DNA from 4 places in the Pseudoalteromonas sp. 20-MNA-CIBAN-0454 genome. Region 3 is predicted to be linked to each of the others. Evidence: predicted binding sites of a transcription regulator. Region 3 holds the regulator's gene; each other region holds the start of a gene.
The links. Region 3 encodes sigma-54, which starts transcription at its own class of promoters, with help from an activator protein. Its sites were predicted from a motif close to GTTGGCACGNNNNTNGNNT; they were not measured.

Region 1: a site for sigma-54 is predicted at 1,813-1,831, ahead of AAEZ22_RS16870 (BON domain-containing protein). Genes of this name have one in related genera too.
Region 2: a site for sigma-54 is predicted at 2,260-2,278, ahead of AAEZ22_RS00015 (EF-hand domain-containing protein). Genes of this name have one in related genera too.
Region 4: a site for sigma-54 is predicted at 2,383-2,401, ahead of flgJ (flagellar assembly peptidoglycan hydrolase FlgJ). Genes of this name have one in related genera too.

Annotation. Positions count from the first base shown of each region.
Region 1 covers NZ_JBEOOB010000049.1:7,978-12,110, reverse strand. The annotation lists gene AAEZ22_RS16875 (YgiQ family radical SAM protein) at 1-1,292, shown strand, start outside; gene AAEZ22_RS16870 (BON domain-containing protein) at 1,432-1,752, opposite strand; gene srmB (ATP-dependent RNA helicase SrmB) at 2,007-3,233, opposite strand; gene AAEZ22_RS16860 (tRNA1(Val) (adenine(37)-N6)-methyltransferase) at 3,309-4,007, shown strand; gene AAEZ22_RS16855 (DUF2147 domain-containing protein) at 4,060-4,133, shown strand, end outside.
Region 2 covers NZ_JBEOOB010000001.1:413-4,545, reverse strand. The annotation lists gene AAEZ22_RS00030 (putative RNA methyltransferase) at 1-548, opposite strand, end outside; gene AAEZ22_RS00025 (energy-coupling factor ABC transporter permease) at 545-1,192, opposite strand; gene xthA (exodeoxyribonuclease III) at 1,197-2,003, opposite strand; gene AAEZ22_RS00015 (EF-hand domain-containing protein) at 2,318-2,839, shown strand; gene scpB (SMC-Scp complex subunit ScpB) at 2,992-3,582, shown strand; gene rluB (23S rRNA pseudouridine(2605) synthase RluB) at 3,579-4,133, shown strand, end outside.
Region 3 covers NZ_JBEOOB010000011.1:7,511-11,643, reverse strand. The annotation lists gene lptC (LPS export ABC transporter periplasmic protein LptC) at 1-122, shown strand, start outside; gene lptA (lipopolysaccharide transport periplasmic protein LptA) at 112-657, shown strand; gene lptB (LPS export ABC transporter ATP-binding protein) at 654-1,379, shown strand; gene AAEZ22_RS07190 (RNA polymerase factor sigma-54) at 1,449-2,942, shown strand; gene hpf (ribosome hibernation promoting factor) at 2,969-3,256, shown strand; gene ptsN (PTS IIA-like nitrogen regulatory protein PtsN) at 3,261-3,713, shown strand; gene rapZ (RNase adapter RapZ) at 3,735-4,133, shown strand, end outside.
Region 4 covers NZ_JBEOOB010000022.1:4,501-8,633, reverse strand. The annotation lists gene flgG (flagellar basal-body rod protein FlgG) at 1-504, shown strand, start outside; gene flgH (flagellar basal body L-ring protein FlgH) at 521-1,204, shown strand; gene AAEZ22_RS11660 (flagellar basal body P-ring protein FlgI) at 1,217-2,311, shown strand; gene flgJ (flagellar assembly peptidoglycan hydrolase FlgJ) at 2,439-3,434, shown strand; gene flgK (flagellar hook-associated protein FlgK) at 3,436-4,133, shown strand, end outside.

The sequences.
Region 1 (4,133 bases), on a different contig from region 3:
TACCTGCGTTTGAGCAAGTAAGTGTGAATAAGCCATTGTATGCACATGCTTCTCGTATTGTGCACCAAGAAACTAACCCAGGTTGTGCTCGTGCTATTTTTCAGCGCCACGGCGATCGTTCTATTTGGGTTAATCCGCCAGCATATCCACTAGAAACACATGAAATGGACGCCGTATTTGGTTTGCCGTATCAACGTATTCCTCATCCTAGCTACGGGGATGCAAAAATACCTGCCTACGACATGATTAAAACGTCAGTTAATATTATGCGAGGCTGTTTTGGTGGTTGCAGTTTCTGTTCGATTACCGAACATGAAGGGCGGATTATTCAAAGCCGTTCGCAAGAATCAATAATTGAAGAAATTGAGCAAATTAGAGATAAAGTACCCGGGTTTACCGGGGTTATTTCTGACTTAGGTGGCCCAACAGCCAACATGTATAAATTGGGTTGTACTAGCAAAAAAGCAGAAAGTACCTGTCGACGTTTATCGTGTGTATACCCTGAAATATGTAAGCATATGGATACCGATCATACGCCAACAATTGAGCTGTATAAAAAAGCCCGTGAAGTTAAAGGCATTAAAAAAATATTAATCGCCTCGGGTGTACGCTACGATTTAGCCGTGCAAGATCCACGTTACGTTAAAGAATTAGTTACTCACCATGTAGGTGGATATTTAAAAATAGCGCCAGAGCATACCGAAGATGGACCATTATCAAAAATGATGAAGCCAGGTATGGGAGCTTACGATCAGTTTAAAGCGTTATTTGATAAGTACTCAAAAGAAGCGGGTAAAAAACAGTATTTAATCCCATACTTTATTTCGGCGCACCCAGGTACTAAAGACGAAGACATGGTAAACATGGCTTTGTGGCTTAAGTCGAACGACTTTAAACTTGATCAGGTACAAAATTTTTACCCATCTCCAATGGCAAATGCGACCACTATTTATCATACCGAGATGAACTCACTGCGTAATATTAAAAATAATACCGAAGTAGTACCTGTGCCGAAAGGTGCGCGCCAGCGTCGTTTACATAAAGCAATTTTACGCTATCACGATCCTGCGGGCTGGCCAATGATCCGCGAAGCACTGCGCAAAATGGGTAAAGCTAACCTAATAGGTAAAGCGCCAAATTGCTTAGTGCCAGAAGAAGGGCGCGACGAAAGAGCTGCAAAAGGAAGTAGTCGAGGTGGGCGCCCAGCATTAACGCGCCATACTGGTTTTAGCCAATTTCATAAGGCCAATACAAAACCAAAGGTAGCGAGTAATCGCCAAAGAGCTAAATAGAGCTCATAGCTTAAAAAGTAGTTAGCCTGTTTGGCTTATTACTAAGCTTGGGCTTGATTACTGAATATATGAGCACTGAAAAAAATGCCGCTTATTTTGCAATAAGCGGCATTTTTTATGTAAGTTATTTAAGTAAAACTTAAATAATATCAATTTTGTTACGAATGATTTTTACGCCATCCATATTTTCTAAAAACTTTTGTGCCAACGCACGCTCAAAACCTGTTTGCGCTTTACCGTATAAATCTACTTCGCCATTTTTAACTTGTACGCGAATATCGCTTAGCGCTAAATTGGGGTTGGTACGCAAAGTGTGGGTAATCGATTGCTGTAAGTTAGGTTGGGTTGCCAGGCTGCTAACGACAACCATATTTGTTGTGGCACTCACTTTTGTAGCGCATGCTAATAAAAACAAACAACAAAATGATACTAAAGCGATAGTTAATTTTAAACGGCTCATAATCATATCCTTACATTGCAATTAATCGGGTAGCCAAATTAGGCAGAGTTACCATGATAGTTACAATTATCGTTCCATATTTAATATACTGAAAATAAAGGCTATTTTATTAAGTGGGAATTCAGGTGGGCAATTGTTACATAAAACTAAGTAGAGATTACATAGCCCTAAACCATGCAGTTATGGAGGAGCAGGCATTAAAAAGCCGACATTTTTGTCGGCTAATATAATACTACTTACAGTATGCGCTTAAGTTACTTTTTCTTTTTAACCTTAGCTTTTTTCTTCGCTTTCATTTTAACCGGATCTTTACGCTTTTTAGCCGGCGGCTTAGCTTCTTTATGCTTTGGCTCTAATCCTTTAATAACACGGCGTTTAAGTTTTTGCTCAATATAGCGCTCTATTTTATAAAGAATGCCAATATCGTGCGCTTCAACCAGTGAAATAGCGATGCCTTTTTTACCAGCGCGGCCCGTACGGCCAATACGATGTACGTATATATCGGCTGTGCGTGGTAGGTCAAAGTTTATTACATGGCTAATATCAGCCACGTCGATACCGCGCGCCGCTACATCGGTAGCAACTAATATACGGGTTTTGCCGCTATGGAAGTTTTCCATCGTTTTCATGCGTTTGTCTTGCGGCATTTCGCCGCGTAACCAGGCTGCTTTAACGTCGTTAGTTGTTAGTTCACCAATTAGCGTTTCAAGACGCTCACGGGTTTTAACAAACACTATGGCTTTAGTTACGTCTGGGCCATTAAGGGTATTAACTAACAGCTCAAGTTTATGATGATAGTCGTCGGCTAAATGTACCCACTGGTGAATTTTAGCCTTTTCTTTGCGTGACGATTCAGCTTCAAGCAATGCTGGATCGTTTAGCGTTGTTTCAGCAAATCTTTCAACACTGTCGCCTTCAAGGGTTGCTGAGAATAAAAAGCACTGACGACGATTTTTAGCTTCATCACAAATACGGCTCATTTCTTTTTTAAAGCCCATGTCTAGCATGCGGTCGGCTTCATCAATAATAAGCATTTCTACGTGTTCAGCATGAAAGTTTTCGGTTTCTAAATATTCCATTAAACGCCCTGGGGTGGCGATTAAAATATCATTATTTTTTTCAAAAATCTCTTTATGCGTACCATAGTTAATACCGCCTGTTACTACCCCAATTTTAAGGTTAGTACGTTTAGCAAGTAGTTCGCATTGTTCATGAATTTGATAAGCTAGCTCACGAGTTGGCGTCATTACTAATACGCGCGCAAAACCAGGATCACGACGCGGAAAATCCAATAAATATTGAATAGCCGGAATTAAAAAGGCGGCTGTTTTACCTGTACCTGTAGGCGCAGATGCTAAAATGTCACGCCCCTGAAGTGCTTCAGGAATAGCTTGTTGTTGAATGCTGGTTGGCGTTTCGTAACCCATTTTATTAATGGCGTCGAGTAGCTTGTTATCAAGATCAAATTCAGAAAATTGCATAGAGTGTCAAAAATAAAGGACAATGGCACTAATTATACTCGGTTACGCCTGCTTGGTGAATGAAAAGGTGAAAAAATGTCTGGTTTTGCATTTAAACAATTTAAAGTTGCGCACGAACAGTGTGCAATGAAGGTATCAACCGATGGTATTTTGCTTGGAGCATGGGCTAATTTAAGTAATGCCAACAGCTTGCTCGATATAGGTACAGGCACGGGATTGCTGGCGCTTATGTGCAAACAGCGCAGCCCCCAGTTAACTATAACGGCGGTAGAAGTTGATAAAAATGCTTACCAACAAGCGTTGCAAAATATTGCCGCTAGCCCGTGGCCAAATATAGAGGTGCACCAGCAAAGCATTCAAACTTTTAACAGCGCGCAGCCATTTGATGTAGTGATAGCCAATCCGCCGTATTTTAATCACAGTTTAAAAGGTAATAATAAGGCGCGTAATATTGCGCGCCATACAGATGGTTTAAGTTTTGCTGAGCTAATTAGTGCTTTTAAAAAGCTCAGTCATTCAGGCTCAACCTTTAGCTTAATTTTACCCACTACAGAGGTTGCGGTGTTTATTGAACTTGCTACTCAAAACGGGCTTTTTTTAAATACTCATTGCCAAGTAAAGGCGACGCCAAATAAAGCGATTAGCCGAAGCCTAATGACCTTTAGCTATATAAACCAGAGCATTGTGGAATCAGCTTTGTGTATAAAAGATAATGAAAACAACTATAGCGAAGATTATATTACGCTATGCAAAGCATTTTATTTGAAGATGTAATGTGGTAAACAGTGCTGGTATGATGAGTTTATATGTATACAGGAAACTTATAATGAAAAAACGAACTAAATCAGTATTATTAAGCGCCTTAGCCGCTACATTTTTTACAACGCAGAGCGTACTTGC
Region 2 (4,133 bases), on a different contig from region 3:
TTTAAATGCTTAGGTCCGGGGCTTGCCACTACGAGTGTTGAACCGGGTTTAGCAAGTCTTGCTAGTTCTTGAGTAAATAATGGTGCGAATACACTGACCAATACATCGGCAAAGTAGCTTTTAAAAGGTGCTTGGCTAATAGATGCCACGCTAAAGTGGCAATTGCTATAGCGTTTTGCCGCATATTTTACCGCCGCCTTCGATATATCAACCCCGTACACAGTGGCTTGGGTATTATTAGCTAAAGCTTGGGTGTAAAACCCTTCACCACACCCTAAATCAATAATATTATTAGCTGCTATATCACTAATAATTTGGCCAAGTTCGTGCTGTAAAAAAGCATAATAGTTGCGCTCTAAAAAAGCGCGCCTGGCTTGCACCATTTCTAATGAGTCACCAGGTTGTTTTGAGTTTTTTTGCTGTACAGGCAATAAATTTACATAGCCTTCTTTTGCAAAGTCAAAACTATGGTTGTTTTCACAGCGAAGCATATTAGCTGTTTTTATTAGTGAGTTGCTACACAGTGGGCAGCTATATTCAAGACTCATGAGCCTAGGTAGTCCTTATCGTAAAAAGTTTTTACCCAATGTGGGCGATAAGTGATCATAATTGTAATAGCCATACCGTTTAACATGGCTTCTGGCAGCCAAATAATAGCGCTTAAGTAAACGTAATTATCTGCTAATTGTTGCCAGCTATATTGACCAATAGCAAGATAAAATAATGCCCCTAAAGCTATTTTTATACAGGCGATAAACCCAGCCGTAATAAACGCACATACAAATATATAAACAAAAAAGTGGCGCGGTAAATACTGATAACTAACAATAAAAGCCAAGTAGCTCAATAAAATAGGAATAAATGCGCCAATAAGCAATTGCACTGGCAGTAACTCAAACTCAATTAAACCAAATGCGGCTAATAGCACCGTTGCCAGAACACTACTTAAAATAGTTAAACGCCAACCGAGTATAAGTGTAGCTGCAGTAATACCTAAAATATGTAAATCAAGGCCCGTTAAAATACCAGCTTTAATGCGCCATAAAACAGCAAACACCAACGCACATGCAAGTACTCCTGTTTGGCGTATGGGTACATTGTAGAGTGCTTTATAGGTCGCTTTATCAATACTAAATAAGCTTATAGCGATTACAAGGGCCCAAAGTAGCCCTTGCATTGGGAGGCTAAGCATAGGGTTATTTAAATTCAGACCAAATAGGGGCATGATCCGATGGCTTTTCGATGCCACGTAATTCGTAATCTATACCTGTGTCTATACAACGCGCGGCTAGCTCATGTGTTGCAAGTACAACATCAATTCGTAGGCCACGGTTATCTAAAAACCCTTTTGAGCGGTAGTCAAACCACGAGTATTGATCGCTGGTTTCTGGGTTTTGCTCTCTAAAGGTGTCTTTAAAGCCCCAATTAAGTAATGTTGCCAGCCATTCACGCTCTATCGGTTGAAAAGAACATTTACCGGTTTTTAACCAACGTTTAGCATTTACTTCGCCAATACCTATATCTAGGTTGGTAGGTGAAATATTAATATCGCCCATTACAATCACGTCTTCATCAGGGGTATGATTTGTTTGCAGGTGGGTCATTAAATCTTTATAAAACTGACGTTTATATGGGAACTTGGTTTCGTGATTAATGTTTTCACCTTGCGGGAAATAACCATTCATTACCGTTAAATCACGGCCATTGTCTTGCTCTACGGTAACACTGATCATGCGCTTTTGTGACTCTTCAGTATCAGTGGCAAAGCCTTTAAATACCGATTTAGGTTCTTTTTTGCATAACATAGCTACGCCGTAATGGGCTTTTTGGCCATGATAATAAACGTGATATCCCATTTTTTGTACATCTTCTAGTGGGAACGCTTCGTCATGAACTTTAATTTCTTGTAGGCCAATAATATCGGGTTGATGTTTGTCGATAATAGCTTGTAATTGATGAAGACGCGCACGCAGACCATTGATATTGAAAGAAATCACTTTCATAGCATATACCTTAAAATTGGTTCTATATAATGCGTTAAATTATATCAGTAAATACACTTACATAACACGCCCGAAAAAAGGAAGTTATTGGCTGAACTTTTAAGTGTAAAAACACTCGCTGTAATGTCCGATATTACACCAATATTTTTGCAAAAATTACAAGGCATGAAGCAAAGCTTTCATTGCTATAATGCGCTACGTTAGTTTTCATACTTATATTTACGTTGTAACTAATTGATTTTAAAAGGTTAGTGTTTTTGGCATTTAACTTGTATTAGTTAAATTGACATTAATTAACTACAAGGATACGTCTTATGAAAAAGTTAACATTAGCCACTACTATTTTAGCAACGTTAAGCTTAGCAGCTTGTGCATCTAACCAAGGGTTAGATAAAATTGATAGTGACTTTGCAAGTTTAGATAACGATAGTGATGGTTTTATTTCGAAAGTTGAAGCCGATGACGATAATATTTGGCAACACTTTTCAAATATTGATACCAATATGGATAATCAAATAAGTCGCAATGAATTTAATGCGTACATGCAATTAAATACCGGAAAAGTTGCCACAGACAGTGAAGTAAGCGAATCAGCATTTAAAGCGGGTATTACTAAATTTGATAAAATACAAAGCAGTTTCTCGAGTTTAGATAACGATAAAAGTGGCTATATTTCGGTTGAAGAAGCAGACGATGATGATATTTCAAATCACTTTGGCTATATGGATTTAAATAAAGACAAGCGTGTTAGCAAACGTGAATTTGTAACTTACATAAAAAAATATGGCAATACAGTCGCTGAAGACGACGCACTTAAAAGCGCCAATAACAGCTAAGCACACCATTTTAAAGTGTGAGGAAGGAGCCAGTGCTGTGCACTGGCTTTTTTTGTGGCTTTGATTTACTAAATTGCTCGATATGTTTTCCTACTTTGCTGTAGTTCTGGCATAATAGTCGGCTGTGTGTGTTTATTAGTTTAAGAGCGTTTATGGTGGGTCGGCGAGTTAGTGATGAGCAATTAATTGAGATCATTGAAGCGGTGATTTTTGTTGCTGACAAACCGTTAAGTAAACGTCATCTAAAGGATGTTGTTTTAGGCGATTTAGCAATATCTATGGCGCGTATAAACGATGCAATAACAGCAATACAAACACATTTTCAGACCCGTGGTATTCGTTTGGTAGAAGTAGGCAGTGGTTATCGTTTTCAGGCATGTAGTAGCTTAAGCCCTTGGCTAAGTAATTTATGGCAAGAGCGCGCGCCCAAATATTCGCGTGCATTGCTCGAAACGTTATCGCTAATTGCTTATAGGCAACCAATTACACGCGCCGAAATAGAACAAGTGCGTGGTGTTACTACGGGGTCAAATATTATTAAAACACTACTCGAAAGAGAGTGGATTAAAGTGGTAGGTCACAAAGAAGTGCCGGGTAAGCCGGCGCTATATGCGACTACTAAACAATTTTTAGATTATTTTTCGATAACAGGTTTAGATAATTTACCTGCCTTGCCAGAGCAACAGCAAAGTAAAATTAACCAGTTATTAAGTGATCCTTCTGTGAGAGAACCATCCGAATGAGTGTTATACAAGGTGAAAAGTTACAAAAAGTCCTAGCCCGTGCTGGCGTAGGCTCACGCCGTGAAATGGAAAAATACATTGATGCAAACCGCGTTAGCGTTAACGGCAAAGTGGCTAAATTAGGCGATCGTGTTGAAGAAACAGATTCAATTCGTGTTGATGGCCATACGGTAAAAATTGAAGAAAAAGCGGATAGAATTTGTCGCGTAATTATGTATAACAAGCCTGAAGGTGAGTTAAGCACGCGTAAAGATCCTGAAGGTCGTCGTACTGTATTTGACCGCCTCCCTCGTATTGATGGCGAGCGCTGGATTGCGGTTGGCCGATTAGATATTAATACCGCAGGCTTGATGTTGTTTACTAACGATGGTGAATTAGCAAACCGACTTATGCACCCAAGTTACGAAGTTGAACGTGAATACTCAGCCCGTGTATTTGGTGAAGTAACCAAAGAAACCATTAAAAATTTAACCCGTGGTGTTGAACTTGAAGATGGCCCAGCAAAGTTTCTTACGGTTAACCCTATGGGCGGCGAAGGTATAAACCGTTGG
Region 3 (4,133 bases):
AACAGCCCGTTATTATAACTGGACCGAATTTAAAGATCACCGGTAAAGGCCTTGAAGCCAATTTAACAACCGAGGTGATAAAACTAATTAACCATACGCGAACACTATATTATGACCAATAACCTTGCAAAAATACTTATTATTCCATCGCTTATACTTGTATTTAATAGTAATGCGGCAGAGCAAAGTACTTCCCCATTAGCTAATCAAATTTCTATTAGTGCTGACCGCCAAGAAGGCCAACTAAAAGAAAACGTTGGTATTTTTGAGAAAAACGTCGAGATAATTCACGGTAATCGTCGTATCACCGCCGATCGTTTAGAAGTACATAAGCGCGACGAACTTGGCGGTAATAAACAACTATTAATTGCCACGGGCAGCCCTGCATATTTTGAAGAAAAGCAAGCAGATGGCACTGTCATGAGCGCCAGCGCTAACGAAGTACGTTACGATGTAGCGAAACGTTTTTTAACCCTGGTAGGAGATGCAAACATTTCTCAAGCTGGGCAAAAAATTACGGCTAAAAGCATCACCTACGATATAGAGCAACAGCTTATAAGCGCTGAAAAAGATGAAAACTCAACTGATCGGGTACACACTATTTTAGTGCCTGTAGACGTAAAAAAAGAACAAAAACTCAATAAAGGTCAGCCATGAGTACATTAAAAGCAGAGCTATTAGCAAAAAGCTATAAAGGCCGTGAAGTTGTTAAAAATGTAGGACTTGAAGTAAAAGCTGGCAGCATTGTTGGTTTACTTGGCCCAAATGGCGCAGGTAAAACCACTACCTTTTACATGATTGTAGGCTTAGTTCATAGCGACAAAGGTAAAATATTAATTGATGATAACGATATTACCTTACTTCCTATGCACAGCCGTGCTCGTTTAGGTATTGGTTATTTACCACAAGAATCTTCTATTTTTAGAAAGCTCACTGTGTATCAAAATTTAATGGCTATTTTAGAAACGCGTAAGCAACTAAATAAACAAGCCAGGGAAGAAACCCTAAATAGTTTATTGGACGAATTTAGCCTGCAACATATTCGCGACAGCTTAGGTATGGCGCTATCTGGTGGTGAACGTCGCCGCGTAGAAATAGCACGTGCTTTAGCTGCAGATCCTAAATTTATATTGCTTGATGAGCCCTTTGCTGGCGTGGATCCTATTTCAGTACTCGATATTAAAAAAATTATAGAACACCTTAAAAATCGTGGTATTGGCGTACTAATTACCGACCACAATGTAAGGGAAACCCTTGATGTTTGTGAAAAAGCCTACATTGTTTCTCATGGGGAGCTAATTGCATCTGGTACTCCTGAATTTGTATTAAACGATAAAACAGTACGTGATGTTTATTTAGGCGAGCAGTTCAAACTGTAATATTTATGTTATTACTATAAGCATCTGCTAAGATTAATCATATCAATTTATAAGGATTGTTAGAGATAAATGAGGCAATCATTACAGCTGCGCATGGGCCAGCAACTTACAATGACTCCGCAACTGCAACAGGCTATTCGCTTATTGCAGCTTAGTACCTTGGATCTCCAGCAAGAAATACAAGAAGCACTTGATAGCAACCCATTACTTGAAGTTGATGAACAAGATTACACGGAAGAATCAGCAGGTAAAAACGAGCAAAAAGCAGATGACATTACTGTTAGCGCCTCTGCTGACGACACCCCAAGCGAGTATGAGCAAGATAGCGGCGAAGCACTAAATAAAGACACCATAAGCGACGACATGGCCATGGATGTATCATGGGATGAATATATGAGCGCAGCGCCTGCCTCTTCATCAGGGCCAATGCCTGAAGATGAATCTATTTATCAAGGTGCATCAACCGAAACCCTGCATGAATACTTAATGTGGCAATTACAGCTCACCCCTTTTAGCCCTACCGACGAAGCTATTGCCATAGCTATCGTTGAAGCCGTAGATGACTCTGGTATTTTAACCCTCAGTTGCGAAGACCTTTTAGCAAGCTTTAACCAAGAAACTGACGACGAACACGAAGTAGAACTAGATGAAATAGAAGCAGTGCTAAAGCGCATTCAATTATTTGATCCTGTTGGTATTGCAGCTCGCAGCTTGCAAGAATGCTTATGCATTCAATTAAATCAATTTGATAAAGACACCCCTTATATTAACGAAACAAAAATGGTGTTAACTGATCATATCGATTTACTCGCTGCTCGCGACTATCGTACGTTAATGAAAAAAACTAAGCTCAAAGAAGAAGAGCTTAAAGAAATAATGACACTTATTCATACGCTTAATCCTAAGCCTGCGGATACTATTGTCAGAGAAGAGTCTGAATACGTTATACCTGACGTGTCTGTTAAAAAAATAAAAGGCCGCTGGGTGGTAGAGCTAAACCCAGATAGCATGCCAAAAATACGTGTTAACAGCCAATATGCGGCTATGTCTCGTACAGTAAAATCCAGCGGTGACAGCCAATTTATTCGCTCGCACTTACAAGAAGCTAAATGGTTTATTAAAAGCCTAGAAAGTAGAAACGAAACACTCCTGAAAGTAACTAATTGTATTGTTAAGCAGCAACAAGCGTTTTTTGAACATGGCCCAGAAGCCATGAAACCTATGGTATTAAACGATGTTGCCGAAATAGTTGAAATGCACGAGTCGACTATTTCACGGGTCACTACGCAAAAATATATGCACACTCCACGTGGCATTTTTGAGCTTAAGTACTTTTTTTCAAGCCATGTAAGCACCGAAAATGGTGGCGAATGTTCATCAACTGCCATACGTGCCCTGATTAAAAAGTTGATAGCTGCAGAAAACTTAGCCAAACCATTGAGTGATAGCAAGATTGCAGATATATTGGCTGAGCAAGGAATTAAAGTAGCTAGACGGACAATTGCAAAATATCGCGAATCTCTGGCTATTCCCCCGTCGAATCAACGTAAAAGCTTGATTTAAGACGTACAACAAAGAGGAAAATGCTGATGCAACTAAACTTAACTGGTCGTCATGTAGACATTACAGACTCATTAAGAGACTATGTAAATAATAAATTTGCAAAGCTGCAAAGACACTCAGATCACATAACTAATGTGCATGTTATTCTCGATGTAGAAAAATTAAGTCAAAAAGCTGAAGCAACAATTTTTGTAAGTGGCGCTGAGCTATTTGCATCGACCGAACACCAAGATATGTACGCTGCCATTGACTCGTTGATTGACAAACTCGATCGTCAAGTAATTAAACACAAAGAGAAGTTTGCTCGACACTAACACTATGAAATTAAGCTCACTTATATGCCAGGACTGCAGCAAAGCTGTGGTCCTTTTTAATAGTAAAAAAAGAATTTTAGAATTCATCAGTGAACTCGCGCATAAAAAAATGCCGTATTTACCTCAGCAAGATATTCTCACTGCTTTATTGGCAAGAGAAAAGCTAGGTAGTACCGGTATTGGCCGAGGAATAGCAATTCCACATGGCCGTATGAGCGGGGCACAAGAGCCTCTTGCCTTAATTTTAATAAGCGAAACCGCTATTAATTTTGATGCAATTGATAATCGTCCAGTTGATATTTTTGTTGCGCTTATAGTGCCCGATGGCGATAACCAGCAGCACTTGAAAACACTAGCCACAATAGCTGATAAACTAAACGATAAAGAGTTTTGTAAGCAATTGCGTGCGGCAAAGTCTGATGAAGCGTTATACCAAGTTATTTTGGATCAATCCTAGTTACTAATAAAGGGGTGGTAAATGGAATTAATTATTATAAGTGGCCGTTCAGGTTCTGGTAAGTCAGTTGCTTTACGTGTTGTAGAAGATTTAGGTTACTATTGTGTAGATAATATTCCGGTAAATTTGCTGCCTTCATTAGTGCGCAGTGTCTCTGATAACTACGATAAAATAGCCGTTAGTATAGACGTGCGTAACCTGCCTAAAGACCAGCAGCAGTTTAACGATATCCTTGAGTACTTGCCCGACTTTGCTAAACCAACGTTATTTTATTTAGATAGCGACGATCAAACGTTAATCCGCCGTTATTCAGAAACACGTCGTTTGCACCCGCTTTCGATTGATTCGCTACCGCTAGATTTAGCAATAAAAAAAGAAAAAGAATTACTCGATGTACTCGTAACGCGGGCTGATCATGTC
Region 4 (4,133 bases), on a different contig from region 3:
ATGATTTCTGGTTCAGGCTTTTTTGAAGTATTACAGCCAGATGGCAATATTGCTTATTCGCGCAACGGACAATTTACCACCGATGGCGACGGGCGAGTTGTAACCTCGGGTGCGGGTTATGTGGTTCAACCAGAAATGAACGTACCCGATGACGCGCAATCAATAACTGTATCGCAAGACGGTGAAGTATCTGTACGAGTTGCAGGGCAGGCCGATAACGTGGTTATTGGGCAAATTACCATTAGTGACTTTATTAATCCGTCGGGCCTTGAGCCTATAGGGCAAAACCTTTACACCGAAACTGCGGTAAGTGGCGCGCCGGTGCAGGGTAACCCTGGAGTTGATGGGCTAGGCACTATTATTCAAGGTTCACTAGAAACGTCAAACGTAAACGTAACCGAAGAGTTGGTAAACCTAATAGAAACCCAGCGTGTTTACGAAATGAACTCAAAAGTAATTTCGGCAGTTGATGAAATGATGAGCTACATCAATCAGCAATTATAATATTTTAGAGGTTATTATGCGCAATATTATATTATTTGCAGCGGGTACTTTATTGTTAAGTGGCTGTGTGTCTACACAAAATAGTGATGTAGTACAAGACGATCCTTACTATGCGCCCATGTACCCAGAACCCAATGTTGAACCGGCAGTTGCTAATGGCTCACTGTTTAATACGTATTTATCGAACGACTTATACGCTGATAAAAAAGCACTGCGTACCGGCGATATAATTACGGTTAAATTGCAAGAATCTACGCAAGCCTCTAAAGCGGCAAAAACAGAAACTGATAAACAGTCAGACGCAAAACTCGACCCCGTTATTGGTTTAGGCGGATTACCGGTAAATATTGGCGGCGACAGCATTCAATTTGGTATCGGCAGCGACGCGTCATTTAAAGGCGACTCAAAATCAAATCAGTCAAATAGTTTAGCCGGTGATATATCGGTAAACGTAATGCGTGTTTTACCTAATGGTAACTTAGTTATTCGCGGCGAAAAATGGCTAACGTTAAACTCAGGCGAAGAATTTATTCGTTTAGAGGGATTAGTAAGGCCAGAAGATGTAACTGCAGACAATACCGTACAGTCAAATAGAATTGCTAATGCACGAATTCAATATTCGGGCAAAGGGCAAACTCAAGAAGCACAAAGTGCCGGTTGGCTAACACGCTTTTTTAGTAGCTCACTTTTTCCTTTTTAGAGGACATTCATTATGAATGTATTTAAAGTTTTTTGTTTAATGGTGTTACTTGGCTGGCAACTTCCTGCCATGGCCGAGCGCATTAAAGATGTGTCTATGGTTGAGGGCGTACGCTCAAACCAATTAGTAGGCTATGGCCTAGTTGTTGGCTTACCTGGTACGGGCGAGCAAAGCCGATTTACCGAGCAAAGCTTTAAAGGCATGTTAAACAGCTTTGGCATTACGTTACCAGCAAGCTTAAAACCAAAAATTAAAAACGTGGCTGCGGTTGCAGTGCATGCAGAGCTACCGCCTTTTAGAAAGCCCGGGCAAACTATAGATATTACCGTATCATCTATTGGTAGTGCAGGTAGTTTACGCGGTGGTACTTTACTACAAACCTTTTTAAAAGGGGTCGACGGCAACGTATACGCTATTGGCCAAGGTAGTTTAATTGTAGGTGGTTTAGGCGCAGAAGGGCTTGATGGCAGTAAAGTCGTTATAAACACGCCAACAGTGGGGCGTATTCCAAATGGCGCAACCGTTGAGCGCGCAGTTAAAAGCCCATTTATGCAAAACGACTATATTACTTTTAACTTAAATCGCCCAGACTTTACTACCGCCAAGCGATTAGAAAAAACCATAAACGATTTAGTAGGCCCAAATAGCGCCCAAGCACTCGATTCAGCGTCTATTAGAGTGATTGCCCCAAGAGACGCCTCGCAGCGCGTGTCTTACTTATCAACGCTCGAAAACCTAGAATTTACCCCAGCAGATACAGCAGCAAAAATTATTGTTAACTCGCGCACTGGTACTATTGTTATTGGTAAAAATGTAAAGTTGCAACCAGCTGCTATTACTCACGGTGGCTTAACAGTAACGATTGCAGAGCAGCTAAACGTATCGCAGCCTAATGCTTTTAGCGATGGCGATACCGTTGTTACCCAGCAAAGTATTATAGATATAAAACAAGACGACTCACGGGCATTTGTATTTAACCCCGGAGTGAGCCTAGATGACCTAGTACGCGCTATAAACGAAGTAGGCGCCGCGCCTGGCGATTTAATGGCAATACTAGAAGCCCTAAAAGAAGCTGGCGCAATAAACGGCCAGCTAGTTGTAATTTAAAACAACGTAATGCTATCGGTGGTCAGTTTTAAAAGCTGGTAACCGATGGCATTTTGCTTAACACCTTCCCCTCTGGCTCAATTTTTGCATTGCTTTATACATTATTCATTATTGTGTCAAAAAGCTGATGGAAACAAATCATCTCGATAAGCAAAACTTTTTTGATTTAGGTAACTTAAACGCTTTGCGTAAAGATGCCCTAAACAGTGGCGACGCGTCTAGTGATGCCTCAAAAGCGGCTCTCAAAAAAGCAGCGGCACAATTTGAAGCCATATTTACGCAAATGCTGCTTAAAAGCATGCGCAAAGCCAGCGAAGCCTTCGAAGACAAAGAAAGCCCATTAAATTCAAGTAGCGTAAAGTTTTTTGAAGAAATGCACGATCAGCAACTTTCATCAGAGCTCTCGTCTAATGGCTCATTAGGGCTTGCCGACTTAATAGTGCAGCAACTTTCTCCTACGGCAAAAAATTACACCCCAGCTTCAGTACTCAGAACCAGTAACGATCTTTTAAGCGATCAGCGTGCTGGCATAGAGTTGCCGCAGCAACAGCGTAAAAAAGCCGTAACCGAGCCTGTAGATAAAAGCGCTATGAATACCGAAAAGCCAGAAGTAGCTAAGCCAAACTTTGAAACGGCCGAAGAATTTGTAAGTTCGGTATGGGAGCATGCTAAAACAGCGGCTAAAAAAATTGGTTTAAACCCAGCCGTTATGGTGGCTCAAGCAGCGCTTGAAACCGGTTGGGGTAAGCATATTATTAATAAAAGTGACGGTAACAGCTCAAATAACTTATTTAATATTAAGTCAGATAAAAGCTGGCAGGGCGAAAAAGCCAACAAAGTAACCTTAGAGTTTGAACAAGGCGCTGCAGTTAAAAAACAAGCCAGTTTTAGAGCTTACGACTCAATAAAAGACAGCGTAAACGACTTTGTTGATTTTTTAACTCAAAACCCACGCTATCAACAAGCATTACAAAATACCGGCAAACCGGCAGCATTTTTAGACTCATTACAACAAGCCGGTTATGCAACAGACCCAAATTATGCGGATAAAATAAAGCGCGTACTTAACAGTAGCGAGCTAAAAAATATTGCAACAAACGTGATCCGCCAAGGAGTAAAGTAACATGTCGTTTAATTTATTAAACATTGCTAATTCAGGAATAAGAGCAAACACTGATCTGTTGCAAACAACCAGTAAAAATATTACTAATGTAAATACCGACGGCTATGTGCGCGAGCGTACAGAGCATGGCACCATGATCGGCAATCAAGTTGGCAAAGGTAATACCTACAGGTTACTTAATGAATTTGCACAAAAACAATTAAACCGAGACACCTCAAATAAAACGTTTTTTGATCAGTTTGTAAGTGAAGCAAACCGGGTCGATACGTTATTTTCGCAAGAAGCGAATAGCTTATCGACCGGTATTAATTCGCTATTTAATAACGTGCAAGAAGCGCTTAATCAGCCATCGTCAACGGTTGCACGTTCGTTAGTAATGACTAACGCCGACAGCTTAATAAGCCAAATGGATAGGTTGTCGGGAATAGTGCTGGATCAAAAAAATGTTGTAAATGAGCAGCTCGAAATATTCTCCGATGAAGCCAACACCTTAATTCAAAAAATAGGATCGTTAAACCAACAAATTGCTGGTGTTAATGGTACTAACAACGCATCAGCTGCAAGCGGCACATATAACGAGCGCGATAAAGCGATTCGCGATTTATCAGAGTTAATCGACATTGAAACGCTTGACGGCCCTAATGGTGAAAAGCTCGTTTTTATGGGCAGCGGTGAAGCGGTTGTAATGCAAAACGGCTC